3 regions of the Chryseobacterium bernardetii genome follow, and region 3 is predicted to be linked to each of the others. Evidence: riboswitches for the same ligand, from Rfam matches in the RefSeq annotation. Region 3 holds a riboswitch; each other region holds the start of a gene.
The links. A riboswitch is a leader RNA that binds a small molecule or an ion and turns the genes downstream of it on or off. The one in region 3 is predicted to bind cobalamin.

Region 1 (10,796 bases), 960 kb from region 3:
TTTGCGTATTCTCCGAAAACAAGAGAAAAAATTCTTCAACTTCGTCCGATGGAAATTGACGAGGCAGAACTTTCATTAAAAAAAACATCAGAATACCTGTCAAGTTTTGAAAGTTCAAATGCGATTCCGTTTGATGAATATGAAGATATTGAAAGTGAGCTGAAACTGATGCTGATTGAGAATTACCGTCTGGAAAACAGTGCTTTCATCAAAATAAAAACCATCACGGAACAGATTGGAAGATTACAGAAGTTCTTCCCTACCATGCCGGAAACATTTCCCACTTTACTGGAAGAAGTTTCTGTACTGGAATTCAGAAAAGAGATCATCGAGAAGGTTGATAAGGTATTCAACCGTTTTGGTGAAGTAAAAAGTGAAGCTTCTCCTGCCTTAAAAGGGATAAGAACTGAGATCCAGCATGCTAAAAAAGCAATTCAGGAAAACTTCAACCGTGCTCTTACCACGTATGGGCAGAGTGACTTTTTGGATGATATACGGGAAACCATTATTGATGACCAACGGGTTTTAGCGGTAAAATCAGGATTTAAGAAAAGAGTTCCGGGAAGAACCCTTGGAATTTCAAAAACCGGTTCTATCACCTATATCCAGCCGGATAGCGTTGTAAAGCATTACTTTAAGCTTCGTGAAAATGAAGAGGAAGAAAAAAAAGAGATTGATAAGGTTTTAAGAAAGCTTACTGCTGAACTGGCAGAATTCCAGCCCCAGCTTTGGAGATATCAGATGTATATTTTTGATCTTGACCTGGTGAGAGCCAAAGCTAAGTTTGCAGAACTTATCAATGGAGTGCTTCCTAAGATCAACCGTCATAAGACATTGAGGTTAAAAGATGCCTTTCATCCTTTGTTGTGGTTAAGAAATAAGGTAGAGAACAAAACGATTTACTCGCAGACTCTGACATTAACAGAATATAACAGAATTATCTGTATTTCCGGGCCAAATGCCGGTGGAAAATCAATCACATTGAAAACTGTCGGATTATTACAGCTGATGATACAGAGTGGTATTCTGGTTCCTGTTCATCCAAAATCTGAAATGTTTTTCTTTGAGAAAATCATGACTGATATTGGTGATAATCAATCTATAGAAAACCACCTTTCTACTTATTCATCAAGATTAAAGAAAATGTCCGGAATCATCCGTGAGGCTGACGCAGACACGCTTTTACTGATTGATGAGTTCGGAACAGGCTCTGATCCGGAATTGGGAGGCGCTCTGGCTGAAAGTTTCATGGAGTTTTTCTATGATAAAAAGAGTTTTGCGATTATTACAACGCATTACACCAATATCAAGCTGGTTATAGAACAACTTCCGAACGCTCAGAATGCAGCGATGCTTTTCAATGAGGAAACACTGGAACCTATGTATAAGCTGGAAGTAGGACAGGCTGGAAGCTCTTTTACTTTTGAAGTGGCTGAAAAGAATAAGATCCCAAGGTTTATTATTCATTCTGCCAAGAAAAAGGTAGAGCATGATATTGTGAATCTTGATAAAACGATCGTAAAACTGCAACAGGAGAAGTTTGAAGTTGAAAAACTGAAGTCTGATCTTGCAGAAAGAAAAGAATCTGTAGAAGATAAACGTGATAACCTTCAGAAGCTGAATGACCAGCTTCAGCAGAAACTTTTCAATTTCCAGAAGCTATATGAGGAGGAACACCGTAAACTTCAGTTCGGGAACAAGATTGAAGCTTTCATTGATAGCTATACGAAAGGAAAATCCAGAAAAGATGTGGTAAAAGATTTTGTAAAGTTGCTTGAACAGGAAAAATTCAGAAAACTAGGTGCTGATAAAGATGAATCCAAGCGTCTGCAGGTAGTGAAAAGAAAAATTACGCAACAGCTTAAAAAGGAAGAAGTGATAGAAAAGATTGCTGAAACGAATGAAAAGCTGGAGGAAAAACGTAAGAGTGACCGTGCAGTCTGGATGAAAATAGGGCAGCGCGTCCGAATTACCGGAAGTACCAGCGTAGGAACTATTGAAAAAATCTCCAGAAATAAGGTGATTGTGAATTATGGAACTTTCAAAACAACGATTGATGCGGATGAATTAGAGAGAATCTAATCGGCTTGAAAATGCATTGATCTTTGAACTGGGAAATTAACTGAATACAATAATGGAAGAGAGTGTCTGAGGATGCTCTCTTTTTAGTTATTATCCATTTCTGTATTTTTGGTCAAAATTTACGAATCACAGCTATGACCAAAAATTTTTCTGTCCTTTGGATCTTTTATAAAAAACTGATTATTCCTGCAGCCTTCTTTATTTTGCTGCTCATTTTTTTATTCTCGCTCAACATTCAAACTTTTGGGTTAAGCATTCTTTTAATTTTTCCCCTTCTTCATTACTTTGTCTATGAATTAAGATTTAAAAATGAATATCATTTCTATGCTAATTTTGGATTTTCAAGATTATTTCTTTGGGGAATCACCCTATCTTTAAGTCTACTTATAGAGATTATTACACAGTTCTTATGAAAATGCTCCATATTGACAGTATTACAAAATCTTTTGATGGCAGGCCTATTTTACAAGATATTTATCTGGGCTGTAAAACTGGTCAGATTATAGGATTATTGGGAAGAAACGGTTCCGGAAAGTCTACTTTACTCCGGATTATTTTCGGTACCATTAGTAGTGATACCCAGTTTATAAAATGTAATGATAAAGTTTTAAGAAATCTGTCTGACAGAAGGAATAAAATTTCTTATTTGCCTCAAAATTCCTTTTTACCTAAAAATGAGAAAATCAAGAAACTGATTCCGCTTTTCTGCAATAAGGAAAATACAGACTTACTGTATTCTTCAAGTCTTATCAAGCCTTTTCTGCATGAGAAACCTAAAAACCTTTCCTTAGGCGAACTTAGAATAATTGAAGCGCTTCTTATCATTCATTCTGATTCTGACTTTATTTTATTAGATGAGCCTTTTCATAGTCTTTCACCTAAAATATCCGAAGAGTTAAAAAAACTGATCCGCTTACAAATGATAAACAAGGGTATTATTATTTCAGATCATAATTACCTGGATATTTTTGATATTTCAAATGATATATACCTTCTTTCCAACGGATATTTAAAGCCAATACAAGATTTAAAAGAACTACAACGGTATAATTATCTTCCGAAAAGCATTTAATTTATATATTTGGGAATTAAAAATCTGTTATAATGATTTCAATAAACAAAGCATTTTACTTATCTGCATTCAGTATTTTTTCTTTAGCTTACGTTAAAGGTCAGAATAAAGTTCCTTTTGGTGTTGTAAAAGCTGAAGAAGGGTATGCTAATGTACGTGTACATAAGGATAATTACAGAAAAATTGTTGATAAGATCCGTATGCGTAAAGGAGATGTTTTTGTTTATGTAAAACCTGCTCCGGGAGAAACGGAATGGATCTGGATTAAATATCCTGAAAAGCAGGACGAAGACAAACCGTTTGTTCGATATGAAACCCTTGACAAGGAAGGGATGGTAAATAAGGAACGTATTGCCTTTATAGATCAGCTTCCAGCTTATACCCCTTCCAAATCTAAAAACGGAAGATCTCTTATTTTCACAGATAATTCCGATCCGAAAATTCCTACAGCCCAAAGGAGTAAAGTTGTTATTGATATTTATCCGTCCAATGCCGGCTATCGCAAAAAAGAAAAAGATGCCGAAGGAAAACTTCTTACTATAGATAAAGTAAAGCCCTGGGGAATTGGCAATGATCTTCCTGAAGGAATGACGGAAATTAAATCCATAAGACTTCAACAGCCAGGAAGAGGTTCTGTTTTTGTAAGAGAAGCCATCAAAAATATGTTCCAGCCTACAATGGATTTCAACAATGTGGGGGTAACTTCCCTGGATAACGACAATATCTTTCTTTATATGATCAATGGTTCCGGAGAAAACAGATATACAACGCTGTGGACCATCAAAAAGGGAAGAGTAATCAGCCAGATTATTTATCATAATCCGGAATAAATTCATTATTTTTGCACCGAAAAGTTTTAACGCTTATTCATCACAGAAACCGGTTCTGCATAACCGCAGATTAAAAGGGAACCGTGTGAAAATCACGGACTGTCGCGCAACTGTAAGTAACTAAAGTCTTTATCAAAAGATCCACTGTGCGAGGCATGGGAAGGAGATAAATGATGTTACAAGTCAGGAGACCTGCCGATTTCTTAAACAAGAAACTTTCGCGATTTGAAGTTTTATTGATCTGATGGATTGTTTCAGGGATTTCCAAAGTTCCTGTTATTATTCTGTTGTTTTGATACCATTTCATTTCGCTTTAATTAATAATGAAATATGACTACAGAAGAAAGAATTGAAGCTGCCGAAACCAGAATCTTTAAAGCGGTTTTTCCTAACACAACCAATCATTACGACACCCTTTTCGGGGGTACTGCCATGCAGCTGATGGATGAAGTAGCCTTCATTGCAGCTACCCGTTTCGCAAGAAAGAGAGTGGTAACAGTAAGCAGTGACAAGATCGATTTTAAAAAGCCTATTCCTGCCGGAACTATCGTAGAACTGATCGGAAAAGTTTCATACGTTGGAAAAACCAGTATGAAAGTAAGCGTTGAGATCTATACTGAACAGATGTATTCTTACGAAAGAGAAAAAGCAATTGTGGGTGATTTTACTTTTGTAGCAATTGATGAATTTAAGAAACCAATCCAAATACTATAAATAGAAGAATTTAGGGCGGCCAAAGGCCGCCCGAAACTTTTTATAAATTTTTATTTTAAGACTTTCTCTGTCTCAAGGCTTCTGTTCAAAAGCAGTTCAAAAGCCTCGCCCATTTCATCTGAAGCTCTGGTAATGGCCGTTTCAAGCATATTTCTGATCTGTTTTTCAGTAACCCCGGCTTCTGTCCAGCTTTTCCCCGAAGTATGTGAATTCAGAATGAAAGGCATGATCCTGTCAATAGAACATGCAAAAATAGCATCTGGTGTAGCTTCTTCCTCAAATTCAAGCCATAAGTTAAAAAATTCCGTACGCAGAGGCTCATCCAGGATTCCGAAGATCTTCTGTGCAGAGAGCTTTTCTCTTTCAAACTTCCCTACCATAGCTGCTTCATCGAAAAGAAAGGTGTCTCCTGCTTCAATTTCTACAAGATCATGAATGGAAAGCATTCTGATCACTCTCAACAAATCGATATCTGCACGGTTTTTTGCATAAGGATAAAGAATCTGTGCTAAAATAATAATCTGCCAAGAATGCTCCGCTGTATTTTCTCTTCGGGAATCATCTGCATTGTAATTTCTTCTCTGTACGTTTTTCAGGGCATCTACTGCCAGGATAAAATCAATCTCTTTTTGAATCTTCATCTTACTTTTCTCTGTTATATTGATCTGCCGGATACACCTTGGTTCTGGTAATCCATTTATTATTTTTCTTTTCTTTTGTGGTAACTTTTACATACCCCTCTTCGCTGCTGTCCTCTTCTTTTTCAAGCACTTTACTAAGTCCTTTATTTGGAACCACCTCATATTCTGTTGTAAAAAGATTGCAACATCCTGATTTTCCGAAAGCAATAAGACGTTTACGAACCGGATCTGTTTCAAAAAAATCAAAATTATCTGATCCCAGCTCTGTAAGTTCTTTACTTTTTACAAAAGCCATTCTTGTACTATTGAATACATATACATCATAAGATGCTGAACTATAATTTCCCATATTTCCGTTTCTTATAGCGAGGTCTTCGGTTCCGTCAAAATTAAAGTCATCAAAAATAAGAGGGCTCTGTTCCTTTGTTAGCGGTATTATTTTCCCACGCTCCAGTTTCTGCCCTTCCCCAAGATGGAGTACCAAATTATCTGATGTAAAAGTCTGTACTTTGGTGTTATTGCTGTTAAATAATTCAACAGTTCCTTTATCCATACATTTCCCATCGAAACAATTGTCTATATGGATAATGGCATCATAATTTTTCGAAGCGTCCTTAATCTCAAACTTATATTGCCCGAAACACAATGGACCTAATAGTATAAAGGCGGATAAACTCCTGTAATAATTCAAAATATTCATGTTCATAGTAATATTGGATTCAAATGTTTTATAAAAACTTTCAAACAAAAATACGAATCATAACCCCGATTTCAAAACTCAAATGTTTTTAGACAAATAGATAAGTGATAATGATGATTGATTAAACACCATTAAATCATAGCAAACAACAACATTCTATTACAGGATAACTTTGATCTTAACCAGCCAGAATGATTTCATTTTTCCAAAATTTATTAATTTTTTAGCCTTTTCTAAAGATTTCTTCCTCTAAAATAAAAATCTTCAAAAGATTATTAAAAATTTATTACACTGATTATCAAATTATTAACAAATTTATTTTCAAAATTTCACTACTTTGTATTGCATAATACCATTTTAATTACATATCTTTGTAATGTAAAATTAGAATAGGCTCAACTAGCTAGGGGCATTTTTCTAAAAATATAACCTTAATTAACAAAACTTATCAAAGATGAATACTGAAAATACCAAAGCGCAAATGCGAAAAGGAATTCTGGAATTCTGTATTCTAAGTCTCATCAATCATCGTGAAATGTATGTTTCTGATCTTATTGATGAACTGAAAAAAGGAAAACTGGATGTAGTGGAAGGGACCCTCTACCCTCTTCTTACAAGACTTAAAAACGGAGAATTTCTCTCTTACAGATGGGAAGAATCTACAGGCGGGCCGCCCAGAAAATATTATCAGATCACAGAAAAAGGGAAACTTTTCCTGGATGAACTTCAAAATACGTGGAATGAGCTTACCGCTTCAGTAAACCAAATCACTCAACAACATTAAAAAACAAAGCTATGAATAAAACACTCTCAATAGGACTCGCAGGTTTTTCTTTTACGATAGAAGAACACGCATATATAAAGCTCAGCGATTACCTGAACGCTCTGAGAAGCTCACTGGATGCTTCTGAAGCAGATGAGGTAATGCATGACATAGAAATAAGAATGGTGGAGATCTTCAGAGATTCTCTGGGAAAACGTGAAGTAATTAATGATACAGATGTAGAAAAAGTAATTGCTCAGATCGGAACTCCTGAGAAAATTGAGGAACAGGAAGAAGCTTATTTTTCTGAAAAAAACACCACTAAGAATACCCATACAGGGGGAAATTATACAGACAAAAAACAATTATTCCGTGACCCTGAAAAGCAGAAAATTGCCGGGGTTTGTGCAGGCTTAGCACATTATGTAGGAATGGATATTACTGCTATGAGAATCATCTGGGTAGTTGTTTTCCTGGTGATGATTCCTGCGGCAGGAAGCGCTTTAGTGATTCTACTGCTTTATCTGATCCTTTGGCTGGTACTTCCAAAAGCACAAACCGCTTCAGATTTCCTGAAGATGCAGGGAAAGCCTATGAACTTCGACAATCTTAAGAATGAGTCTAATAAATTGGTACAGTTTGCCAATGAATCTACTCAGAGGGTCGGAGAAATCTACAACGAAAACAAGCCTTACATCAACAATGCCAGCAGCGGGATCTGGAACGTGTTCAAATATATAATCGGGGCATTCTCAGTATTGGTGGCAGTAGGAAGCATTATTGGAGTATTTGTATTATTTGCCCTTTTCGGAATGGATACAGATTTCCCCGGAGCTAATCAGATCAGATTCTATATGGATGATAATGGTTTGGATAAAGTACTGGCAGCCATCATGATTATAGGAAGTTTAATTCCTGCTATCCTTTTCAGCTTATTAAGCATTAAGATATTCTCTCCAAAAACGAAACTGAGAAATCTTGGATGGGTAGTTGGCGGGTTATTCCTTCTTCTGATAGGTCTGGGAACTTATTTCGGAATCAGCATGGCCAAGAAAAACCTGATCTATAAAGGCAGCAAAGAAGATATTGAAAACGTGGCCATCAATACTACTTCAGATACTGTATATGTAGACGTAAAACAGGTAAGTATTCCACAGACTTATAAAGCTTATGATGATGACATCTATTCTGATAAAAAGTCAGTGTATGAAGAAGATTATATTTCTGTAGAAGTTACAAGAAAACCGGAAGTAAAGACACCTTATCTTATCATTAAAAAGGAAGGAAATGGTTATAACTTCCCAATTCAGGTAACAGTACCTGTAGAGGTTATTGATAATAAAGTAATGCTGCCGAACTACATTAAATATCCGTATGACCACAGATTCAGAGATTACAGAGTAAATTATGAGCTGGTGGTTCCTCAGAAAACAATCGTAATTCCTGTTAAAAAAGACAGAATTGATTTTGACGGTGACCTGAACGGAGATGGCATGGATGATGATGACCAGGACAGAGATGAAAATCACAACGGAATCAGAATCGAAAAAAATAAAATTACGGTAAATGGTTCAAGCATAGAATACAACTCTGATGATAAAGACAGTGTTATCATTAACGGTAAAAAAGTTCCGAACAGCCAGGCTAAGAAAGTTATTGATTCCGTAGCATCTGATATCAAAAAAATCAACAAGGATGTGGACATCAAAATAAAAGACGGAAAAAACGAAATATCCATACAAACTAAATAATTAACTACAGAGAGTGGTAGAAGGTGTGAATGGAAAGCAACCGTTTGAAATTCACACCATTCTTCTCTCAGAAATGTGAAAAAAAACTAGTATTTAGTTCTCTATGTGGAAAAATTGTTATAATTTCGTATAGTTAAAAATTTAATAACCAAATAAACACTAAAAACACTCTTATCATGATACAATTTGCAATGGAATTCGTAATGAAAATCGTAGATTTAATCAACGGTTTGTTTTAAGAGCAATAATATTTCAATATATTTGTAAAAGTATAACCAATATTTGGTTATACTTTTTGTTTTTTAATCCAAGAATCTATGAAAAAGCTGATAGGCAAACTGATGTTAAAATTATTAGGATGGAAAGTTGTTCTCCAGGGTGATGTTAACGTCCTGAACCGATGTATCCTGGTAGTAGCACCACATACCCACAATATGGAATACATTTTAGGAAATTTTGCCTACTGGTCCTTAAATAAACCTTTAAAAATTATCATCAAAGATGCCCACACCAAAGCATGGTATGGAGGCATTGTAAAGGGGCTTGGAGGTATCGGCATTGACAGAAGCCAGAAAAATGACCTGGTGAATTTTGTAGCCAATCAATTTGCCAAGGAAGATTTCAGCCTTGTGATCACTCCGGAAGGAACAAGAAGCTGGGTTCCGAAATGGAGGAAAGGATTCTACCACATGGCTTTGGCCGCAAAAGTTCCTATTGTACTGGCTGCCGGTGATTTCAAGAGAAAAATTGTATACCTGGGCTATACTATTCCTTACGAAAGAATTGCATCTGTTCCGTTTGCTGAAATCATGCAGGAAATTCAGGATTATTATGTAAAAAACGATATTGTGCCTAAGGTTCCGGCCAACTGGAATCCCAATATTATGGGTACGGGAGAGTAAAAAAATATTCCCTTTTCATCATTATCAATCATCTCTTATCTATTATAAAAAATGAAAGGTCAGACAAAAGAAGAAATATTAGCATTCATCAATAACTGGGGTGATGAAACCCTGGCAAAAGCAATGGAAATCAAATTCATTGATATCGATCTCGAAAATGAAACCCTTACCGCTACCATGCCGGTGCTTCCGAGAACGCACCAGCCTTTTGGAATTATGCACGGTGGAGCAAGCTGTGTATTAGCTGAAACATTGGGGTCAAGCCTGTCTAATATTTTCATTGACGGTGATAAATATTATGGTGTAGGAACCAATATCAACTCCAATCACCTGAGAAGTAAAAAGGATGGGATTGTAACAGCTACTGCGCGCTTCATCAGAAAAGGAAAAACAATGCACGTTTCCGAAATTGAGATCAGGGATGAAAAAGGAACGCTCATCAATCATACTACTATGACAAATAATATTATTCATAAGTAGATTAAACCACATAAAAATAAAAAAAGCTCACTTTTTGAGCTTTTTTTGTCTCCATACTGCAACTATTTGTTTTTTCTGTTTCATGTACAATGTTAACTTAAAAAAACAGCTCCTATAATTTTGACATCTTTCAGACTAATAATACCTTTGCAGAAAGGAAATCAACTTCGGAATTTCCTAAATTATTTCCGGTAGTGATTTTCAAAATCTGTTCATAACTCATGATTTATTTCAAACTTCCCTTCAACGAAGGACTGCATACTGTAGAGGAAACAACCGATAGAAACGCTGTGGATTTTTATTCTTATAACAGCCTTCATAAGATCAGCTTTAATGGTAATATTATCAAATTTGATCCTGAAAAGTTTAAGGACGTTTCCATCTCTAATGAAATCCTGACAAAAGATAGAACGGATTTTACAGCAGAAACCAAGGAAGAATATTGCAGGACCTTAGAGCAGGTGATTGAAGTTATTAAAGAAAATAATCTTCCCAAACTGGTATATTCAAGAAGAAAGATCTTTACAGACTTTAATAAGGTTGATTATAAGGCTAGTTTTGACAATTTATGTAAAACTTACCCCAATGCTTTCAGATATTTGTTTAATGATGGGGAAAATGCGTGGATGGGAGCCTTTTCAGAAGTTTTGGGTATGTTTAATAAGATCACCCATGAGTTTGAAACCATGGCTCTGGCAGGAACTCTTCCAACTACTGAAGAATGGACGGAAAAAGAGATTGAAGAACAGAAACCCGTCACCACTTATATTCAGAATATTCTTAAAAATTATTCAGCCCAGGTTGTACAGTCTGCAACATATGATCACGTTTCCGGAAATATCAAGCACCTTCGTACCGATT
Region 2 (10,796 bases), 2.4 Mb from region 3:
CGTAATGCCGCGCCGTAAGGAATTTGTTTATAAGTTCCCGTCTGTCCCGGTAGTGTAATAAATGTTTCATTAAATACTTTTCCGGTAACATCAAATTTTGCGATCTGATTTCCTGCTTTCATCCAATACAATGTATTCTCTGTATTACTTGCTGTGAAGCTTCCTGCATTCCAGGCTCCCCATGAACCTGAATAGGTTGAAGTTGGAATGTTATAGTATTGAACTGCAAAAGTTGCAGGATCAATATTGGCCAGTTTCTGGCTCTGAATAGCCCAGATACTTCCGTCTTTAGCCTGAACAATAGAATGGAAAGAACCTGCAATAGTATTAATAATTGCATCCGTATTGGGATCTATAATCTGAATTCCTGCCGTTTGATTTACTGCAAAAACATATTTTGAAGTACGGATCATATTTCCAATCTGTGCTGTACCTGTTCCGTTGATCAATCCTCCTATCTGCAGATTATCAATATCAAATAAATAGATTCCTTTAGAGGTTCCGATATATCCTTTATGTTCATTAACCCCAAGGAATGATCTTCCGTCTGCAGTTCCAATAGTATTAAATGTTGCAATTTTCTGTAAAGTTTTTGCATTGGCCACTACCAATCTCCCACCTGGTGTATACTGGGTATCTCCACCATCAGCAGCCTGTTTGGAAACAAAATAGAATTTATCTCCATAAATTGTTCCGTGTGATGTAGTAGCCCCAAAGGCATGGTTATTATTTACACTGCTGTAAGCACGATAGTTAATCTGCCCATTGTTATCAATAAAATTAACAGAACCATTGCCATGCCCGAACCAGTCTTCATTGACCATAAAAAATCCATTGGTAAAATTGGTAGTACCAACATAAGGGGAAACTGGTGTTAAAGTAGCTATGGGAGGAGTTTGAAAAGCAGGGCTGTAATTCCATACATCCCATGATCCGTTTTGAAGAATACGTCCTGTAGATCCGGAACCTGAAGAAGAAAAATCAGGATCTGCCGGATCTTTCACCAAATAAGACCAGAACCCATCATTCCATCCTGATTTCCAGTGGTCATTTACATCTTTTGCGGTGTAATCATCAAAGTCATAAGCTGTAGTTGTTACAATACCATTTACAGGATACAACGGATATGTTGCATTACCATTCTTAATAAGTGCGTTGGAATCCTGCCCGTTCAGATCAAACCCAAGCCCACCTACAGCTGTTCCGTATGGAGTTCCCGGATACAGCAGGCTAAAGAATCTGTGGTCTGCTTTAGCAATTGCCTTTAGCATATCTTCTCCTGTAGCATTTCCGTCCCATCTGAATCCCCATACCAGAGCATCAGGATTCTTGCTGTCATTCCATTGTACTACAAATGCTGCCTGATTGGAACCGGTTCCTACCCAATACTGAATATCTGAAAAACTGATATTGGCAGTAGTATTGGTGATTGTTAAAGGAGTATTTACCGAAATATCATTCCGGGGCACTCCTTGTACTTTTATCTGGGCATTTGTGAAAAATGCGAACAGAAAAAGTATGGTAAAAAGATAAAACTTTTTCATTCTTACTTATTTTATATGTTACGTATTATTTTTTGAAATGTAAATCGTAAGCTCCTGCTACTTCTGTGGATACTTCACCCAGCCATCCTGCTTCCTGGTTTACACCAGTATAAACCTTCACGAAATCGATACCCGGAAGTCTTACATATTTTCCGTTTTGGTCAACAGCCCAGGAAATGTCAATATTGGATGCTTCATCATTATTCGGAGCATTATCTGCATAACCAAAGTCATAAGACTTTCCTACCCAATAGTTTCCTGTCCCGCTCTGATCGTAATAATTATCTTTAAGCCTGGTTCCTGAAAAGCTATAAGAAGCACCTGATAACCATAATGGATAATAGCTTTGTGTATGGAAGGCCATTTTTGTTTTAAATCCTGCATTCCCGATATTATCCTGCCATTTGATGTATTCTACATCGGTCTGCCAGCTATCATTTCCCGGAACAGGGGTTTTATTTTCATCAGGTTTGAAATAGGTAATATTGTAATTTTTCAGTGTTTCATTTTTAAAATATTCACTCCCTGCAATTTCATACCATTCGTCATCATCGGGTTTTCCATTTTTGTTTTTATCATAGGCTACCATTATAATTCCCGGTTCACAGTTTCCGGAGCGGGGGTCATTGGCAGAGTTTCCAAAGAATGCATTTCCTAACACCTTAAAGTCTCTCCCTTCAAGATTAGGGATGGTATGATCGAAACCAAATACAACATAACCTCCATATCCGCCAAGGCTTACCATTGATGGATTAGATCCTACAAGATATCCGTTCACTTTCTTAAGCATATCTGCTTCGGTATTGCCTAATTCATATTCAGGAATCTCATTTGTGAACTGGCCAACGGCCGGACGAAAATCAAATACTTTGGAGATATATTTACTAAAGGTTCCTGCTTCTTTAGTTACTACAATTTTGGATTGAAATACTTTATTAGCTCCCACCTTTAATGTCAAAGGATAAGTAGCGGCCTTTGTACTGATAAATTCCAGCTCAGCATTTTCGGAAATAATTGAGTCTTTAATGCTCCAGGTAACTTTTCCGGAAATATTGGTAGGAATACTCAATACTCTGAAACGTTCAATGGTATACGCGGTATCTAATTTAAATGAAGGAGGAATTACTTCCGGATCTGTAGGAACTGCTGCCACTTCATCATCATTTTGGCAAGAGGCTACCATACCCGCTAAAAAAAGGGATAAAAGCGCGGTTGTTACATACTTAATTGTTTTTTTATTCATGTCTATCAGTTTTGTTTAGTTGTATAAAAAAGCGAAGTGGGCAGGGATATTTCCTCCTTCTGTTTTCCATTTAAAATGTCCGCTTTTATCAAAGCAGTATACAAATCCCATGGATACATAGTTTCGGGCATCTGTAATATAAATGTCTTCTGTTACAGGGTTTACAGCAATCCCGTATGGTGTTTTAATAATATCTTCATATTCCTTATCAATAATCCTGTTGGAAATAACCTGCTCTGTCTTTACATCTATAATTCCATAAGTCTTTACGTAGGAATGGGTATTGTAGTTGAATTCGTTTCCGTAGTAATACAGTTTATCATTCACGATGGTCATTTCACTCACTGCAATATGAAAATCTTTTTTAATGGCTCCTGTAGCGGCATCCACCAGATATAAATTGGAAGGAACGTTATAGTAATCTCCTCTTGAGGTTACATACAAATCTCCGTAATTGTCCTTTTTAAGACGGTGAAGGTTGATGGCGACATCAATTTTTTTCTTTTCTGTAAAAGTGTTCAGATCAATTACTGAAACGGTTCTGTCATAATCCGGAACCATATAACCTCCGGAATTGGCTACAAACAGCTGATTTCCTACAACTTCCATTTCTTCAGGCTGATATCCTACGGTTACGTCTCTTTTGATAGACAGGGATAGGGTATCTATTTCCACTACTTTTCCTTTGGGAGCCAATGGATTGATGTCTACAGGGCCGGCATAGCTGCTGGCATAAGCATTTCCATCCTTAAAGGTTAAATATCTGCAGTTTTGTAAATAAATGGATTTGATATGCTTGGCTGTTTTCGCTTCCAGCACTTCAATAGTATTGGAAACATTCACTACAATGTACATTTTGCTTCCATAGATTTTGATATCGTTTCCAACATCTCCCAGCTCTTTCAAAACGTTCGGATTGATTTCGGAATAGATATTTCTGAAATAGGTTCCTTTGGTATAATCAAAGAAATCAAGGGTACATTTATTACTTCCCATATTCCCTTCATTCAGTACATAAAATCCTTTTATGGTTGTTTTTTCAACAGGGTTAAGCCCCTCCACTACTTCCATGGGAATAACCGTATCATCTGTACGGCAGGAAATAAGAAAAATAAATACAAAAAATAAAAAACACAGGTTTAGCTTCTTCATAGTGTAAAGTTTAAAGTGAGTCTGAAATTTCTTCCCGGCATGGGATAGTTGAGTACAACATCATAATATTGATTAAAAACGTTGTTCATTTCAAGGTTTATTTTAAAAGGATGCCCGGCAAGGCTTAGTTTTCTCTGAACAGAAAGGTCGTGGGTATACCAGGGTTGAATATAATTATAGCGGATATTATCCTGCTGTCCATCATATCTTTCACCCACATAGATTGTACTGTAATTAAAGCTCCAGTCTTTGTAATCTGCCATCAGGGTAAAAGATCCGCTGTGCTTTGGTGTATAAGGAATTTGCTCTCCATAATAGGTTTCTTTAAATCCTTTAGTGATTGTTTTATCTTGGGCACTCTGGTAAGTATAAGCCAATAATGGCCTAAGTTTCACCTTCCCAAGCATTAATTCTGTTTGAAGATTTACGTCTGCTCCCATAATTTCAACTTTCCCAAGATTAAGCATCATCCAGCGGAACATATTGGTTGTTGGGATGGCCACAATCTTATCTGTCACTTTGTTATAATACCCATCTACTTTTGCATAGATTCCTTTGATTAAAGACTTATCATATTTTTTCTGATAGGTAAAACCTACATCATACTGGTGGGTAAATTCCGGATTCAGAAAAGTATTGCCAACACTGGTATAATACAGGTCATTAAAAGTGGGTAACCTGAAAATGTTTTTATAGAAAGCTCTAAGGGTAAGTTCAGGGATTGAAGCCGGCTGATAGCTCATGAAGAAAGCGGGTGTCCATTCTCTTCTGTCATCAGGTTTGAAATTCATTTTGACCTTTTCTGAAGTAAATGTACCTAACAGGCTTCCTAAGAATTTAAATCTGTTCCACTGATAGGTAGTAGCCAATGCAACCAGGGTTGTGTAACGGGTAGGATAAGAAAAGTTTTTCAAGTCAGCATCCAGGTTATTGTACTGGAAATCTCCACTTACACTCACATCCCAATTGGAATTTACTGAATATATATTGGAAGAAGAAAGATAAACTTCCCTTTGGATATAAGTATTTTTTGCTTGATACTGGGCCTGAGACCTTACCGTATCATTAAAATAAGTGTAGTCATAAGCAAACTTAGCCTTCAGCTGTGTTTCAAACTTAGGAAACAGTTTTTTTCTGAAATTGACCTGTACAAAATAATTTTCATCCAGCATTCTCGCCCCTCTTGCTTTAAAACGGTTTTTCACAATAGGTGCCGGAATACCACGGTTTGAAATATAACCATAACCGCGGATGTTCCAGCTTCCGTTGTTCAGAGTTCCATTGACAGATGTTTCAAAACGTTTTGCTTTAATATCGGAATCATATCTTTTGGAAATGGTATCAGAAGCGGTTGCACCATTGGGATATTTTCTGCTATAACGAAATTTGTAAAGACCATCACTTTGGAGAAATTCTGCACTGACACTTGCTGCAATTCTTTTGGAAATCTTCTGTTCTAACCGGAAAGAAGGATTAAATAAATCAATGGAAGCACTTTTGGCTCTTATGGTAAGATTGGTTTTCCTGTTTCCTGCGAATACTGGTGTTTTGGGCTGTAAATAGATTGATCCTGATGATCCGAAGTCTTTCGCAGGTTGGAAAATCTCACTCTTCTGCCCGTTGTACAATGAAATTTCTTCCAGATCATCCAGAGAATATCTTCCCAGGTCTACCTGCCCGTTTTGGGCATTTCCCAATTGAATTCCGTCATAGAAAACGCCTACATGCTGACTGCCCATACTCCGGATATTGACAGTCTTCAAACCACCCATTCCGCCGTAATCCTTGATCTGAACTCCTGAAAAGTACCTCAACGCATCGGCAACGGAGTGGCTATTTAGCCTTTCAAGCTCTTCACCCTGTAAAGTTTGGGCTGGGAGGATTTCTTTAAAGCTCTTTTTGTAGATATTGACCGCCTTTATGGCCTCTCCCTTAATGCTGTCTTTTTTCCGGGTTTGAGAAAACAGGAGTTGTGATGTTAACACACATATTGTGAAAACAACTTTATGAAGTTGAGATGTAGTTAGTTTTGCCACCATTAGCTCATTCAGGGATAATGATGACGCTAATGGATATAAGAAAAGCAATGACTGAGCACAGCATTACTGCACAGAATCATTGTAGTCCTAAGCTTTATTCCACGAAAGCGTCAAACGTTTATATATTCTGGCAGGTCTTCTGACTTACTCCATTTTTGAAATCCTTCCCATTTTTAGAAACAGTGGATCTATTTTTCAAAAACTTTGGTGCGGAGCTTACAGCAGCGGGTCTGTTCCGGATTTCCACCGGATTCCCTTTTAAGAGCTTTTTACGGCTCACCAAATTCCGACAAAGATATAAAATTCCCGCCAGATACAATGTGATGCAGAATAAAATGATTATCAACCAGTAAACATGAAAAATCCCGTTAGAATGTAACGGGATTCAAACAGTCGGTTTTTAATATTCTGTTTTTTAAAGGGATTATTTTTTTACAAAATCCCGGTCACTTAGGGTTTTCATAAATAAGATAAGATTGATCTTTTCCTGCTCTGTGAGAGGAATTCTGTTTCCGTTGTTTTTAAGAACAGGATCAAGGTTATCTGCATCCAGAACACCTTTATCAAAATAATCAAGAACAGCTCTTAGAGAGGGAAACTGTCCGAAGCTTCCATAAGGAGCTGTATATTCTACATTTCTTAACGAGGGAACTCTAAAACTCATATAATCTTCCGGCAAGCCTGTCACTCTTCCGCGTCCGGCTTCATTGGTATTAGAATTTACAGGAAATCCAATATTTCTGAAACTCTGATCAGTAAAAAGCTCTGTACTGTGGCAGCCTGCACATTTCTGCTGAAAGGTCTGATATCCCTGGGCTTCATTCTCTGTAAAAATCACTCCTTCATTTCGCTTTACTTTATCATACTTACTATTGGCAGAAACTAAAGTATATTCATATTGTACAATACTTCTATAAATTCTTTCAGGAGTAATGGCTTCGTCCCCAAATGTTTTTCTGAATAAATCTTTATACATGAGATCATCCTTTATTTTACCAATTACCTCCAAAATAGAAGAACCCATTTCTTCATGAGTGATAATAGGGATCATCGGTTGGCTTTCCAACTGAAGAATATTCCCGTCCCAATTGTAAAACTTCATAAACATCATGTTCTGAACAGCCGGTACATTCCGTAGTCCTACTCTATTCTGAATACCCATTGCCTGAGTGTTATTATCAGCAAAGGCTTTCTCCTGAATATGACAGCTTGAACATGAGACGGTATTATCTGAACTCAACCTTTTGTCATTGAATAATTTTTCCCCCAGCTCTACTCCATATTTTGTAGGTCTATTGGAATTCACAGACTTATTAAGTTCCGGAAATCCCGAAGGAATAGTAAGTGATACTTGTGGATTATCAATTGCTGCAGGCTCATAATGATCGTTGTTACAAGATATCAACAGTATAAAAATCACTAAAATGCTTAGTCCCTTTTCCATTACAGTTGAGATGAATCTAGTTTTCAACACTACTTACAGAAAACATCCCTGAAATATCACTGGAACCGTTTCCGCCCAGGTTATCCACAAACTTTACCATTTGATTGGCTGTATGAATATTCGGAGTGGCATTACCATCTGATCCTGTGCCGGTAACCAATAGAATGGTATTGACCTTACCCGTCAGCAGTTTATCAAAATCTGCCTTAACAGTAATTTTAGGAGTTCTATTATCTACAATTGCATTTTTAGGCAGGTCTAAAGTAACATCCCTGTAGGCATCTACTCCCTGGGTGAAGTTTCCTTCAGATCCTTTGATGGTACTTCCTGTATGGATAGACATCTGTTTGTTATCCGTTCCGTAGAAACCTTCTATTTTGGTAAAACGGTACCCTGCTCCCCATTCCCACATCATTTGCGTATCATTAGCTCCTGCGGTTGCATAGAACTTTGGAAACCTCACCTGATCCAGCACATTCAGATCTCTTTTTACTCCCAATCCGAATTTGATCCTTTTATATTCTCCGGCTGGTATGTTGCTTAAAATATAACGAAGTGTTTCAGGTTTCGACTGGTCTATCACTGCTGCCCCTTGATCCAGATCATTAATTTTATAAGGAATTTCATTACCATCTGCTTTGATCAGACGAATGTTGCTGATTACATACTTCAATTCTGAAAAATGATGAACCTGTCCCTCTGCAGAAATATTTGTGGTGGCAGCAGCAGAACCAGAGCCTCCCAGAACAATGGTTGTATTTTTAAATGTATTATTGAATTCAAGGGTTACATTGTTCGCTACAGGGCTGTCATCACTATTCTGGCAGGAAATTACACCTAATGAAAAAGCGGATAATAGTAGATATTTTTTAAAGTTTTGCATTGTAAAAATTTTAGTATTGTTTTAATTAAAGTTGTTGTTCTTAAAAATTAAATTTTAAAGAAGTATAAATATTACGGCCCATTCTTGGGATATTTCCCCAATCTGCATAGGTGCTGTAATATGTGTTTAACAGGTTTTCTGCGCCTACCTGAAAAACGGTTTTAAGTTTTTTGATGTTGAAAGTATAATTCACAGAGAAATTCCATATTGCATACGCTGGTGTCTGGTCTTCTCCATATTCCGGACTGTAATTACGCTGGATAAAATCTCCGTTTACAGAGGTCTGAACCCCAAAATTCTGATGGGTAAAATGTAGAGAAGTCAAATAGCTCAGGGGACGGATAAAAGGCAGGTTTTTCCCTTTATCATCTCTTCCGCGGGCGTATGTTAAAGTACCTTTCCAATGTAATTCCGGTAAAATGCTGTACCCGGCATTCAAAGCCATATTAAAGAGTATTGCATGATCCAGCGAAGTATACGCCTTCACTCCTACCGATTGGTAATTCATGGGACTTCCCAGGCTTAAGATTTTCCCAATGATGTAATCCTGAATATAGAAATAATTTACTTTGGCTTCAATATTCATTTTTTCATTTTTAAAACCTGCACCGGCATTGGTTTCGTAGGAAATTTCATTTTTTAAATCAGGATTTCCGATGTAATCATATCTGTCAAAGCTGTTGTAGATATAATATCCGTATCCTTCCGAAACCGAAGGTGCCCTGTGCCCATACCCCGTACCTACAGAAAAACTAAAATTGTTCTCCGTAAACTGATATCCTGCATGTAAACCGGGAAGAATCCTTGTTTTTTGCTGAGGTGCTCCCGGATGAAAAATCCAGTTGAACTCTACATATTTGGACTCGTTATAATTTAGCCCTAAAGACACTCCAAAGCTCAACCTGCTTTTATCTGATATCTCCCAGCTATTATTCATTGAAATCCCTGCAAAACGGGTGGTTACCCAGGGCCAGCTGTAAGCAAACATTGTTCTGTTCTTTCTATCCTGTGGATACATCCGCATTTCTGCAATGGACGTGTTATTGTACATATTGAGTTCTATGGCTGAGGTATACTTTTCTTTTTTCAGACTCACTGATGAAACCAATCCATAAGTAGTGCTCCAGCCCGGCATATCCATGTGTACAAGATTTTCAGGACGTTTTGTATCATCCATATAATGCTCTATGGTATTGTAATAGATTTTGGTATCCCAGGATCTGATCAGACTTTCTTTAAACAATTGTCTGTAGGAAGCAGATGTAATCATCGCCCTTGAAAGCCATAAATCCATAGGTAATGCAGGAAACCCTACATTTTTTGCCATATCAAAAATGGCATCTATTCTTACTGAAGATAAAGGACTTGTTTTATAAGCTATTCCAATTCCGGTATTGAATTTATTATATTGTGAATGATTGACCTCTTTGTTATTTCCGTCATCATAATTTCCTGCCTTCCGAAAGGAAATACTTCCATCCACAACGAGTTTCTTCCCGGAATAGGAAATATTTCCAAGATTGAAAAACTGTTTATTGTTGAATTCAAAACCTGTCTGATAAGTGCCATTCCATTTTTTTTCAAGGCCAAAAGGGGTACTTTTTCTTTTCAGATCAATACTTCCGGCTATAGTTGCACCATGTGAGCTTCCTTCCTGGCCTGATTTTATATCAATTGATGAAAGAGTATTGCTCTCCAGATAAGAAGTCACAGGATCCATCTTATCCGTGCAGGCACCAAAAATACGCATTCCATCTATCGTAACAACTGAACGTTCCGTACTCATGTTATTGAGTAAGGGTTCCCATGCATATGCTCCCCGTTTTATAAAACTTATTTTGTCTGAAGAGGCCAGAAATTCGTCCACGGAAACTGACATTTTCATATCCGTTTCCATCTTCTTTTTACTGCCTTTTACTTCTACCTTATCTACAAACGTAATACTGTCTTTTGCTGTTTTCCTGTTTTGGGCATTCATGACAACTCCCCAAAACATCAATATCATTCCGAACTGTTTCATGAAACTAGAATAAGGTGTCAATAAACAATTCACTTTTAGCCCCCGGAACTCCTGGTGTAAAATCAGTAGAAACTTTAGTTCCTTTGATGATCTTTCCATTCTCATTGAGCATAATAAAGTTTAAGGTCCAGTTTCCTGTCATGGTATAGTTGACAATACCATGATATAATCCATCATTTTCCTGTATTAAATCTTTATTATTGGGTGATGAATGATTTCCCATGGATGGTTCCGGCATTCTTGGATCTAATTGCAGCGTATAGCCTTTCACTTCTGAATAGGAAAACTGTGAAGGATCAGGAAAATTTCCTGTAGAAACAGCAGGTTTGTTGTATTTATAAATTCCCGCGACCAGTTTATTTTCTGCTACTTTCGGCTTTTGAGGGGAAATAAGGGCAATGTAATATTGTTCTCCATCATTTCCTGTAAATGAAGTCATATTCAGGTTTTTATTACTCTGCTCATTTACGG
Region 3 (10,796 bases):
TTCCCAGCTAATGGTATAGTTGGTTCCTGTACCGCCAAAAGATATTGAATTATCTATGGTTCCACTGATGTTAGGCTTCCATAAAGTAATAAATTCATTCTGTGCATAAGAAATAAAAAATAGAAAAAGAAAAATGATTACTAGTTGTTTTTTGTACATAAATTAAAATAATAGTTTAAAGTTAAAATTGGTTTAATAAGACTGTAACTTCCCGGGGTTCTTGATCTTATCTCTAATACAAAGATATAGACGCATAGCGACAGAACGTGTCGTATTATAATTTTAAAAGTATTTTTTTAAAAAATAATATTGATTTTATTTGCCTGATAATTAATAATTTATGATTTATTTTTCTAAGCGTAAACATCTGTGAAAATCTGAGCAATCTGTGATAAAAAAAATAAAGATTTTAGAATTGTATCACTTTATTTTTATCCGGTTTTAACACATATCAAATAAAATGTATATTGTACTCTCCTATTGTTAAATTATGCTGTTAGAAAAATTATTCAAAGAATTTAAGGTAGACATTCATAGATTCAACTCAACTGATTCTGAGTTGTTTGACCAGTTTTTTGAAAGAATTTTGGTTAAAAAGAATACTTTTCTCATCAAAGAAGGTGAATGGGAAAAATACAGTTATTTCATTTTCAATGGAATCGCCCGTTGCTGGACTTTAAATCATAAAGGTGAAGAACAGACTTTCTGGTTTTGCAAAGAAGGTTCCTTTTCTTTATCTAACATCTCTTTTACTTTGCAGGAACCCTCTACTTTTAATGTACAAACCATCACAGATTGTGTAATATATAAGATTGATTATCAGCAGGCGGAAAGACTTTACAAAGCCATACCGGATTTGAAAACGGTTTTTGAAGATCTGACTGCCAGATTGCTGAATAAACTTCTCAACCGGAATATAGATCTGATAAAATACTCTCCGGAAGAGTATTACCTGCAGATGATGACAGAGTATGGAACTACTTTCAATGATATTCCCTTAAAAGACATCGCTTCTTATTTGGGAATCACTCCGCAGGCGCTCAGTAGGATACGTAAACGTATTTTTTAACCCAGGTTCAGTGCTGTTTACTGATAAATATGGACTTTTGCACCATACAACTATATTATGATTAGAGAAATTACGGAAAAAGATTACCCACAATTGATGAGTATCTGGGAAAGTGCCGTCCTGAATACTCACGATTTTCTAAAAAAAGAAGATTTTAATTATTATAAAGAACAAATTTCCGGATATTTTGAGCATGTTACTTTAGTTGGATTCGAAGAAGCCAATGTTTTAGCCGGATTTATGGGCGTTGCAGAAGGAAATCTTGAAATGCTGTTTATCCATAATGATTATCGCGGGAAAGGAATTGGCAAAAAACTGATCCGTTATGGGACGGACCGTTTAGAAATAACCAAAGTAGATGTAAACGAGCAAAATATACAGGCTGTCGGGTTTTATAAGCATATCGGTTTTCATGTTCTGGGCAGGTCAGAATCAGACGGACAAGGGAAAGAATATCCAATTTTACATATGGGTTTAGAGTTATAATTGAAATAATTTATAAATTCAAAAGCATCCCAGGGGATGCTTTTGAATTTTATAATATTGATTTCTTACTATACAATAAATAGTGAGGCTATAGCCTGTGCATCACTCCCACTCAGGAATTCATCGTATGCTGCAGAGCCGGCAGCTGCTCCGAATGCTGTTCCGGTGTTATAGCCGGCCTGGTTAACATTATCTTCCCCTTTGTAGACAGGATCAGTTGCTGATGGCATATTGCCTCCGTTGGCAAGCTCAATCCAACCTTTATTAGCTCTCATTCTTCTAACCTGTGAAGCATGCCTTGCTTCTACAGAGTGAATTTGTAATGCCGCCTGAAGAACAACTTTATTGGACATAACATTTCCAGCCTGCCCTTTATAAGCTCTTACTCCCGTATCTTCAAAAGCCTGCGCCAGAATGAGAAATTGGTTGTAATCCGTAAATGGAGAAAAATTACCGTTTGCCGTAAAATCAAAAGTTGGCTTGTTTCCGGGTGTCACTCCCAAAGAAGTAAGGGTACTTTTCAGAAAGCTAACATGGGCAGATTCATGTTTGGAAATCTGCATAAAAACAGTTCTGTCTGCATTGGGAATTAATCCTGCTGCGGATAATCCCATAGCATAGTATTCGTTTTCAAGATATTCAAGGACCAAAGCGAGTTGTAAAGCATCTGTTAAAGTACTTTTAAGAGCTGCTCCGGTAATCTTTGTGTTTACCGTTTCCGCTTTTGCTGACGTAGTCATTAAAGTGCCTAATCCCAGAGGAACAGCGGCAACAGCTGTCTTTTTTCCCAATACGGATGCTTGGGTAATAGCTTCTAATCGGGATGCTTCCGTTGTGAAAAATTTATCATGAGAAAGCTTATCTAATAATTTAAGAATGTTCATAATACAAGTTTTTGAAGATGAATAATTAGTTAATACCTCTTTCTTTCCATGTAAAGCGGGTTTTTATAAACCCTCCTGCAGCCATCACAATGTCTTTTGGCTCTTTAGCAAGATCAAGACCATTGGCGTCTATCACATCATCACCGGAAAAATCAGCAGATCCGGGATTGATGAGATTCCTGATAGCAGAAGCATGTCTTGCTTCTACAGAAACTATTTTTCCTGCAATAACAAGATAATCCGCATTTGAAATATACTTTCCGGCACCGTTATAAGCAGCAACCCCTGTGTCTTCCAGTGCTTTGGCAGTAGCGAGTACAGAATTTCTGTCATTAAAATTTACATTAGGGTATTGAAAGTCAAGTTTTGGAAGCACATTTTGGGTAGCACCGCTTATTGCTGCTTTAAAAAAGTCTCTGTGGATTACTTCATGATGGTAGAGATCAGTAAAAATCTCTTTTTCAATACTGGAAATTCCGGTATAAAAATTATTCACTACTTTGGTGTAAAAATCAGCCTCCAGCTGCTCAAGGGCGTACGCATAATTTAAAACGCCTACATCTCCGGCTCCTAAATCAAAGATCCTGCTGTTATCCATCATCTGAAAGTCATCATCATCATTACAACCTATCATTGTGAGTCCTGCAATTGCCAATCCTACTCCACTCAATTTTAAAAAGTTTCTTCTGCTTGTATCAAGAGTGGCCCCCTGATTAGAAACATGAATCATTTTTTTCATAATATTAATTTTTAAAGTGTTTGATAAATGATCGGAAGAAAAAAACAGCACACTTCAAATATGCTGTTTATATTTTGCTTCACTACGGCATAAGAACCGTATCTATTACATGAATAACCCCGTTAGACTGATTCACATCTGCAATCGTCACTTTAGCGCTGTTTCCTTTCGCATCTTTGATGTAAAGGTCTTTTCCTTTTGTCCAGAAGGTAAGTTCCTCACCCTGTACTGTTTTCATCATGCTTTTTCCGTTCCCAGATTTCACTGCAGCCCAGATTTCTTTGGCACTGTATCTTCCTGGCAGAACATGGTAAGTTAATATGCCTGTAAGCGTCGCTTTGTTTTCAGGTTTCACCAGGTTTTCTACCGTTCCTTTTGGCAGCTTTGAGAACGCTGCATCTGTAGGAGCCAGCACTGTGAAAGGTCCTTTTCCTTCTAGTGTTTCTACCAGCCCAGCAGCTTTTACTGCGGCTACTAAAGTCTTATGATCTTTAGAATTGACGGCATTCTCAATAATATTTTTAGAAGGATACATAGGAGCACCTCCTACCATTACTGTTTTTTCTTTCATCATCTGTGCAGTTACCTTCCCACTCAAGACGAATGATAAAGCTACCATTGCTAAAACTGTGATTTTTGACTGTGTTTTCATTGTAATGATTTTTTTAATGAATTATTATTAATTTGTGTTCTTAATGTCATTTACGAGTTTGGATTTATTTTAGATTGAAAAAAAGTAAAATATTTATTAAGTAACAGGTAATCAGGTGTTTATTTTTTAACTTGCCCGTGTTTAGAAAATTATCTGCTGTATATGATGAGTTGTAAGGTTCCGATTTAAAAGACTGTTTATATCTTGTATTAGCAACGGTTATTGCTCTCAAATTGCCCAACAACTTTAAATTTTCATATTGAATACCTGTTAAATAATATTCTTTAAATCATTTAAGGAATAAAAGATTATTTGGATTTTGTTTGATATATGTATTATTTTATTACATTTGGTGAAAAATAAAAACTATTAAAACAACCTTTTCTGAAGAAGAACTTATCGTTTTATTAAAAGAAAAAAACGAAAATGGATTTCATTATCTGTATGATCACTATTCCGGTGCGTTGTATGGTATTGTTCTTCGTATTGTTCAGTCTAAAGAATATGCCGAGGAAGTTATTCAGGATGTTTTTGTTAAAATCTGGAATTCTATTCATCAATATGATGCTTCTAAAGGGAGATTTTATACCTGGATCATTAATATTGCAAGAAATACTGCTATAGATTATCTGAAATCTAAAGGATTCCAGAATGAGCTAAAAAACCAACCCCTTCCCGATTTCGTATATAATACTACAGAACTTTCAACAGTCAATAATTCAGTTGATTATATTGGATTTAATAACGTTCTTGAAAATCTGGAAGTTGACAAACAGGAACTCATCAATCTTTCTTATTACCAGGGATATACACAGCATGAGATTTCTGAAAAACTGAAGATACCGCTTGGAACTGTAAAGACAAAAATGCGGAATGCATTAATGAAATTAAAGGACTTGTTAAAAGATTATCAATAAATTGAACACTAAAGAATACATATCATCCGGAATTATAGAATCTTATATTCTAGGTCATGCTTCTCCTGAGGAAGCAGGTATTTTGGAATGTGTGAGAAAGAATAATGCTGAAGTAAAGGCCGCTTTTGAAGAGGCTCAAAAAACCATGGAAAATCTCGCTACAGCACAGGCTATAGCACCTCCAGGTGATTTGAAATCTAAAATTTGGAGCAAGATCCAGCAGGAACAGAATCCAGAAGAAGAAAAAACTCTTTCTGAGGAAATTTCTACCGCCTCTTCTCCGGAAGTGTATGAAATTAAAAAGACAGCTCCCTGGAAAACTTTAGGGATTGCTGCTTCTGTTTTATTTTTAGCAAGTATTGCCGGGAATCTTTTCTGGTTCAGTAAACAATCTGAAGTGCAAAAAGAAATTGCAGTTATGAAGACTGAGAAACAATCCCAGGATCTTAGAATTCAAAAAATGAATCAAAAAATTGCGATGTTTTCTAATCCTGATATGCAGATGGTTATGTTAAAAGGTGTAGAAAATCATAAGGAGGCAAAAGCAATGGTTTTCTGGGACAAAAAGACAAAAGACGTTTATCTTAATGCAGAAAATTTACCTAAGGCCCCTGCAGGAATGCAATATCAGCTTTGGGCTATAGAAGATGGAAAACCTGTAAGTGCAGGAATGTATTCAGAAGATAAAGACAGCCAGGTTGCTTTGGCTAGTATACCTAAAGCGCAGGCCTTTGCGGTCACTCTTGAAAAAGAAGGCGGAAGCCCGGTTCCAACAATGGAAAATATGTTTGTAATGGGAGGAATTTAGTGAAAGGCAGTATATTCTAAATTACAGCATTTCTGCTTCAAAAATAAAAAAAATAAAAGCATCCGGCCGGATGCTTTTATTTTTTATGGACTTGAAAGTATTTAAGATGCAAATTCTACAGAAACTTCTTTAGCGGCAGCTACCATCGCAATTAAAGCTTTTTCGGTTTCTTCCCAATGTCTGGTTTTTAAACCACAATCCGGGTTAACCCAAAGCTGCTGGGCAGGAATTACCTGTTGGGCTTTCATCAGTAATGCTGTCATTTCTTCCTTGGATGGAACTCTGGGTGAATGTATATCATAAACACCAGGGCCAATTTCATTAGGATATCTGAAGTCTGCAAAAGCCTGTAAAAGTTCCATTTGCGACCTTGAGCATTCTATCGTTATCACGTCAGCATCCATATCAGCAATATTCTTAATGATATCGTTAAATTCTGAATAGCACATATGGGTATGGATTTGGGTAGTGTCTTCTACTCCACTGGCTGATATTTTAAAAGCTTCTACAGCCCATTTCAGATAATTCTGCCAGTCGGTTTTTCTCAATGGAAGCCCTTCACGGATGGCAGGTTCGTCAATCTGAATAATTCGGATTCCCGCCTTTTCAAGATCCTGAACTTCATCACGAATGGCCAGGGCAATCTGTTTACAGGTTTCAGAACGCGGCTGATCATCACGTACAAACGACCATTGTAAAATAGTAACAGGTCCTGTTAACATTCCTTTTACCCATTGGTCTGTTTGAGATTGAGCATATTGAGACCAGTAAACCGTCATAGGCTCCGGACGGGAAACATCTCCAAATATGATGGGAGGTTTTACGCAACGGCTACCGTAGCTCTGTACCCATCCGTTTCTGGTGAAAATAAAACCTTTCAGCTGTTCTCCGAAATACTCCACCATATCATTACGCTCATACTCTCCGTGAACAAGAACATCAATTCCTATGTTTTCCTGCCAGCGGATCGTTCTTCTGGTTTCCTCTTTTAATAAAGCATCATACTGTTCTGCCGTTAATTCACCTTTTTTAAATTTAGCCCTCCAGCTTCTTACTTCGGCAGTTTGTGGAAATGATCCTATAGTGGTTGTAGGAAATAATGGAAGCTGTAGCGCTTTTTGCTGTTGTTCTTTACGGATGTTAAAAGCATTTTTTCTTTGCGAATCCTTTTCTGTAACGGATTCAGCTCTTAGCTTTACTTCCTTATTATGGATAAGTGGTGAAGTTTTTCTGTGTGAAACTGCTTTTTTATTAGCTTCAAAGTCCTGCAGAATGTTATTGTCTGTTGTTCCGGAAGCCAATTCTTTAAGGACTGCTACTTCTTTTACCTTTTGTTTGGCAAAAGCCAGCCAGTTCTTTATTTCGGGTTCAAGGGCCGTTTCAAAGTCTAAATCACATGGTGAATGCAGCAGAGAACAGGATGGTGCAATGAAGACTCTTTCAGGTCCCAGTTTTCCGGCTGCTTTGGCTATCAGTGAAAGAGATTTTTCATAATTATTCTTCCAGATGTTTCTTCCGTCTACTACTCCAAGAGATAAGCTAAGGCTTTCAGGGATACCGTGGAGAACATCCTCCAGCTGTTCCGGGCATCTTACCAGATCAATATGCAGTACATTCACCGGAAGCGAAACGGCAAGAGGTAAATTATTCCTTAATCCTTCAAAATAAGTAGTTACAATGAACTTAAGCTTTGGAAAAAGCCTTCTGAGTTCAGCATATACAAAAGTGTAGGTTTCTTTTGCCTTTTCAGTGATATCCAATGCTAAGAATGGTTCGTCAAACTGAATCCATTCAGCACCCTGAAGCTGAAGCTTTGATACTATTTCAATATAAACAGAAAGTAGATTATGAGCGAGATCCAGTTTATCAAATCCTTCTTCTTTTTCCTTTCCTAGCAGCAAATAAGACACTAAGCCGATGATAACAGGCTTTGCATTGATTCCTGCCTGTTTAGCACCTGCAAATTCATTGAATATTTTATCTGAAGTTAATTTAAATTGTTGATTTTTAAAAAACTCAGGAACAATATAATGGTAATTGGTATCAAACCACTTGGTCATTTCCATGGCTGTAATATCCAATCCGTCTTTCTGATAGCCTCTTGCCATAGCAAAATAAAGATCCAGTTCAGAATTGTTCTTTTTAAGTGCTACTTCATGGTAACGTGCAGGGATAGCGCCTACCACAAGGCTCATATCCAGCACCTGATCATAGTAAGAAAAATCATTGCATGGAATAAGATCAATTCCTGCTTCTTTCTGAAGGTTCCAGTTTTGGCTGCAGATTGTTCTTCCTGCGGTAAGAAGTTCTTCCAAAACAATTTTGCCTGACCAATACTGTTCGCAGGCTTTCTTAAGTTCTCTTTTGCTACCAATACGCGGATAGCCCAGAATGTGAGTTTGCATTTTTACAAATTTTAGATTACACTTTATCTTCAATGCTCTTTGAAATGCTTCGAATGCCTGTACGGATAATAAACTCTTTTGAAATCAATGATATAAGCAATAGGTACAATTCTCCAAAGAGAAATGCACTGTACTATATCATCTGTATGACTCAAAAGCTTCAGACCGCGAAAGCATTGTCAATTCAGTAAAGGCAGGTCTCCTGGCTTGTAACAGTTCCGTCATCCTTCCCGCTTTTGGCAGTGGATATACAAGGACGGAAGCCTTTGGTGTGTTACTTACAGTTGCGCGACAGCTCGTGATTCTCACACGATTCCCTATTAATCTACCTTCAGTAAAACCTTTCCTGTTTGATGAAGATGGTAAAGAACATATCTGTTATCAATACAAAGAGTAACAGATTTTAATTTTGTGTAAAATTATTAAAACAGAATATATTATTAATTAAATATATTTTATTTAGTTAATTTAGCTTTTAAAGTATCTTTTTAAAGAATATAATTCTGTAAATTTGAAAGATTATAAATTGTAAAAGAATAATATTCTGTGGAACAACTTGATGATAAGGATATAAAACTACTGAAACTGCTTCAGAACAATGCCAAATTAACCGTTAAAGAACTTGCTAAGGAGATTAACCTGTCGCCTTCTCCCGTTTTTGAAAGAGTAAAGCGGCTAGAGCAGGAAGGTTTTGTGAAAAGATATGCAGCTGTACTGGATGCTGAAAAGCTAAACCGGGGATTTACGGTGTTTTGCCAGATCAAATTAAAGATCCATGACCGGTCTGTGGGATATGATTTTGTAAAAGAAATTATGGAAATTCCGGAAGTGGCAGAATGCTATAATATTTCCGGCGATTTTGATTTTCTCCTGAAAGTTCAGGTCCGGGATATGAAACACTATCAGGATTTTGTTTTTAATAAACTAGGCTCTGTAGATTCTATTGGAAGTACCCACAGTACATTTGTAATGGCTGAAGTAAAGAATAACCATGGGTTAACTTTATAAAAAGGGAGCTGTTAAAATTGGGGCATTCACAGTTTAAAAATAATCATGTTTCATGTGTTCTGCCCCAAAATACAGATTATATTGTTATTTTTATTCCGGCTGAGATATTAATACCTGGTAACGGACTTAGAAACTTTAGCTGTGAGTTTTGAAGTCTTGCTTCAGAATTCAACAGATTATTTCCCGTGATATAATATTCCAGATTTCCTATTCCTAAGCTATCGTCTTTATAAGAAATGCGCACATTAAGCAATGAAAATGCAAACATTGGAAGTTCAGGATTAATATTCTTTCCTAAGTATTTTTGTTTTAAATAATGATCCAAAGCAATATTGATACTGAAATTCTGTACATTTCCTTCCAGATTGAAACCAAAGCGGCTGGTAGGCATATTGGGCATATAATCACCATCGCTCCATTTTCTTATTGAACTATCGGCAACACTGATATTTCGTACCAGATCATAATACGCTCCTATTTCCCACTTTCCCATTTTATTAAAATCAATTTTGTAAGTAGCTTCAGCTTCAATTCCATTGATTTCAGTATCATCGGCACGCCATTCTTTGACAAGGAAAACTTCGCGGGAAATTCCGGTGTGGGCCAGATAAATATAATTTTTATAGAAAGTATGATACCAATTGGCAGATACACGAATATTCTTCAGATTAATTCCTGCCCCCAGTTCTATTGTTTTTGCTGTTTCTTTATCCAGTTTGTCATCTCCGTTTTCTTCTGTCAGAATAACAAAATGATTATTTCCTGCGTAAAGTTCATTCACTTCAGGAGCTCTTTCGGAATAATTATACTGGGCTTTTAGATAAGCTTTTTTAAAGATGTTCCATTGAGCTGAAGTATGCAGCTGGTGAAGTGTAAAATCTCTATCGCTGAGTTTTCCTCCTGAAAGCCCACGGCTTCTAACAAATTTTTTATCTGCATCTGCTCTGCGTTGAACATGGTCATTTCTATAACCCAGATCCAGTTGAAAGCTGTTGAAGTCAAGATGCTGCATTGTAAATATGCCGATTTCACGACTTATATTATCAGGCAAATATCTCTGCTTCCCATTTCCGGTCATGTCTCTATACTGAACATCAAGACCTGTGGTTCCATTTAAGAATTTCAGCTTCTGCTGTACCATTTCTAAACGTCCGTTATGCTGATTCACTTCGAATTGGTTGGCTCTATGACGATCAATGAGTTCAGAGTTTTTTGAAAATACTCCCATGTAATTCAATTTTATACTGGAAATGGGAAAGTTGGTAAATTTATAAACGGATTCAAACATCGCTTTATGAGATAAACTTCTGATATTGATAGGAAGATACTCTATTTGAGGCTGAGGCTTTCCGTGGGAATGCTGCGGCATTTTGGAGAGAGTATAGCCGGGAACGCCAAAATATGAATAAGAGTTTTGATAGGCCACACCAGCATAGAACGTTTTTCCTATATAACTTGTTCCAACATAAAAAGAATTACTTTCCGAATGGCTGTTAGGAATTTCTCCATCTTTTGTTTGAACATAATCTCTGATATTATTGACTTCATCTTTATAGCGGTCTTTCACAGGATCCTGACCAGCGATATACAATTGATTCTTAGGGTTGGGATAGTGTTTACCATCAGAAGGATTGTAATAGGTAGGGCTGAATGTGTAAAGATCTCCTTCAGAAAGTTCATATTCTATCATATGGTCTAAAGCAAACTGACTGATGTAAGGAAAAAGACTTTTATTGAGTACATGTCTTGAATCTACGTTTACCTGGCAAAGAGATTGTAAAATACTATTAAAACCTACTAATGATGGGTCATAGCATCTGCTGTCCTT

Region 1: it holds a riboswitch for cobalamin, as region 3 does, so the genes downstream of both, EG339_RS22685 (acyl-CoA thioesterase) here and metE (5-methyltetrahydropteroyltriglutamate--homocysteine S-methyltransferase) in region 3, are expected to answer to the same signal.
Region 2: it holds a riboswitch for cobalamin, as region 3 does, so the genes downstream of both, EG339_RS07460 (TonB-dependent receptor plug domain-containing protein) here and metE (5-methyltetrahydropteroyltriglutamate--homocysteine S-methyltransferase) in region 3, are expected to answer to the same signal.

The regions. Positions count from the first base shown of each region.
Region 1 covers NZ_CP033932.1:4,987,302-4,998,097, forward strand. Annotated here, with positions in the region: gene EG339_RS22670 (endonuclease MutS2) at 1-2,082, shown strand, start outside; gene EG339_RS22675 (ATP-binding cassette domain-containing protein) at 2,492-3,154, shown strand; gene EG339_RS22680 (hypothetical protein) at 3,187-3,984, shown strand; cobalamin riboswitch at 4,018-4,198, shown strand; gene EG339_RS22685 (acyl-CoA thioesterase) at 4,315-4,698, shown strand; gene EG339_RS22690 (HD domain-containing protein) at 4,749-5,339, opposite strand; gene EG339_RS22695 (XAC2610-related protein) at 5,341-6,045, opposite strand; gene EG339_RS22700 (PadR family transcriptional regulator) at 6,494-6,823, shown strand; gene EG339_RS22705 (PspC domain-containing protein) at 6,835-8,553, shown strand; gene EG339_RS22710 (1-acyl-sn-glycerol-3-phosphate acyltransferase) at 8,871-9,455, shown strand; gene EG339_RS22715 (PaaI family thioesterase) at 9,507-9,935, shown strand; gene EG339_RS22720 (chorismate-binding protein) at 10,157-10,796, shown strand, end outside.
Region 2 covers NZ_CP033932.1:1,622,300-1,633,095, reverse strand. Annotated here, with positions in the region: gene EG339_RS07475 (DUF5074 domain-containing protein) at 1-1,544, opposite strand, end outside; gene EG339_RS07470 (cell surface protein) at 1,570-2,787, opposite strand; gene EG339_RS07465 (YncE family protein) at 2,803-3,939, opposite strand; gene EG339_RS07460 (TonB-dependent receptor plug domain-containing protein) at 3,936-5,978, opposite strand; cobalamin riboswitch at 6,091-6,277, opposite strand; gene EG339_RS07455 (cytochrome-c peroxidase) at 6,403-7,422, opposite strand; gene EG339_RS07450 (MbnP family protein) at 7,439-8,305, opposite strand; gene EG339_RS07445 (TonB-dependent receptor plug domain-containing protein) at 8,346-10,325, opposite strand; gene EG339_RS07440 (hypothetical protein) at 10,330-10,796, opposite strand, start outside.
Region 3 covers NZ_CP033932.1:4,030,398-4,041,193, reverse strand. Annotated here, with positions in the region: gene EG339_RS18340 (BspA family leucine-rich repeat surface protein) at 1-159, opposite strand, end outside; gene EG339_RS18335 (Crp/Fnr family transcriptional regulator) at 491-1,069, shown strand; gene EG339_RS18330 (GNAT family N-acetyltransferase) at 1,127-1,555, shown strand; gene EG339_RS18325 (ferritin-like domain-containing protein) at 1,624-2,439, opposite strand; gene EG339_RS18320 (ferritin-like domain-containing protein) at 2,465-3,178, opposite strand; gene EG339_RS18315 (fasciclin domain-containing protein) at 3,261-3,830, opposite strand; gene EG339_RS18310 (RNA polymerase sigma factor) at 4,295-4,747, shown strand; gene EG339_RS18305 (anti-sigma factor) at 4,749-5,555, shown strand; gene metE (5-methyltetrahydropteroyltriglutamate--homocysteine S-methyltransferase) at 5,657-7,960, opposite strand; cobalamin riboswitch at 8,136-8,320, opposite strand; gene EG339_RS18295 (Lrp/AsnC family transcriptional regulator) at 8,507-8,968, shown strand; gene EG339_RS18290 (TonB-dependent receptor) at 9,045-10,796, opposite strand, start outside.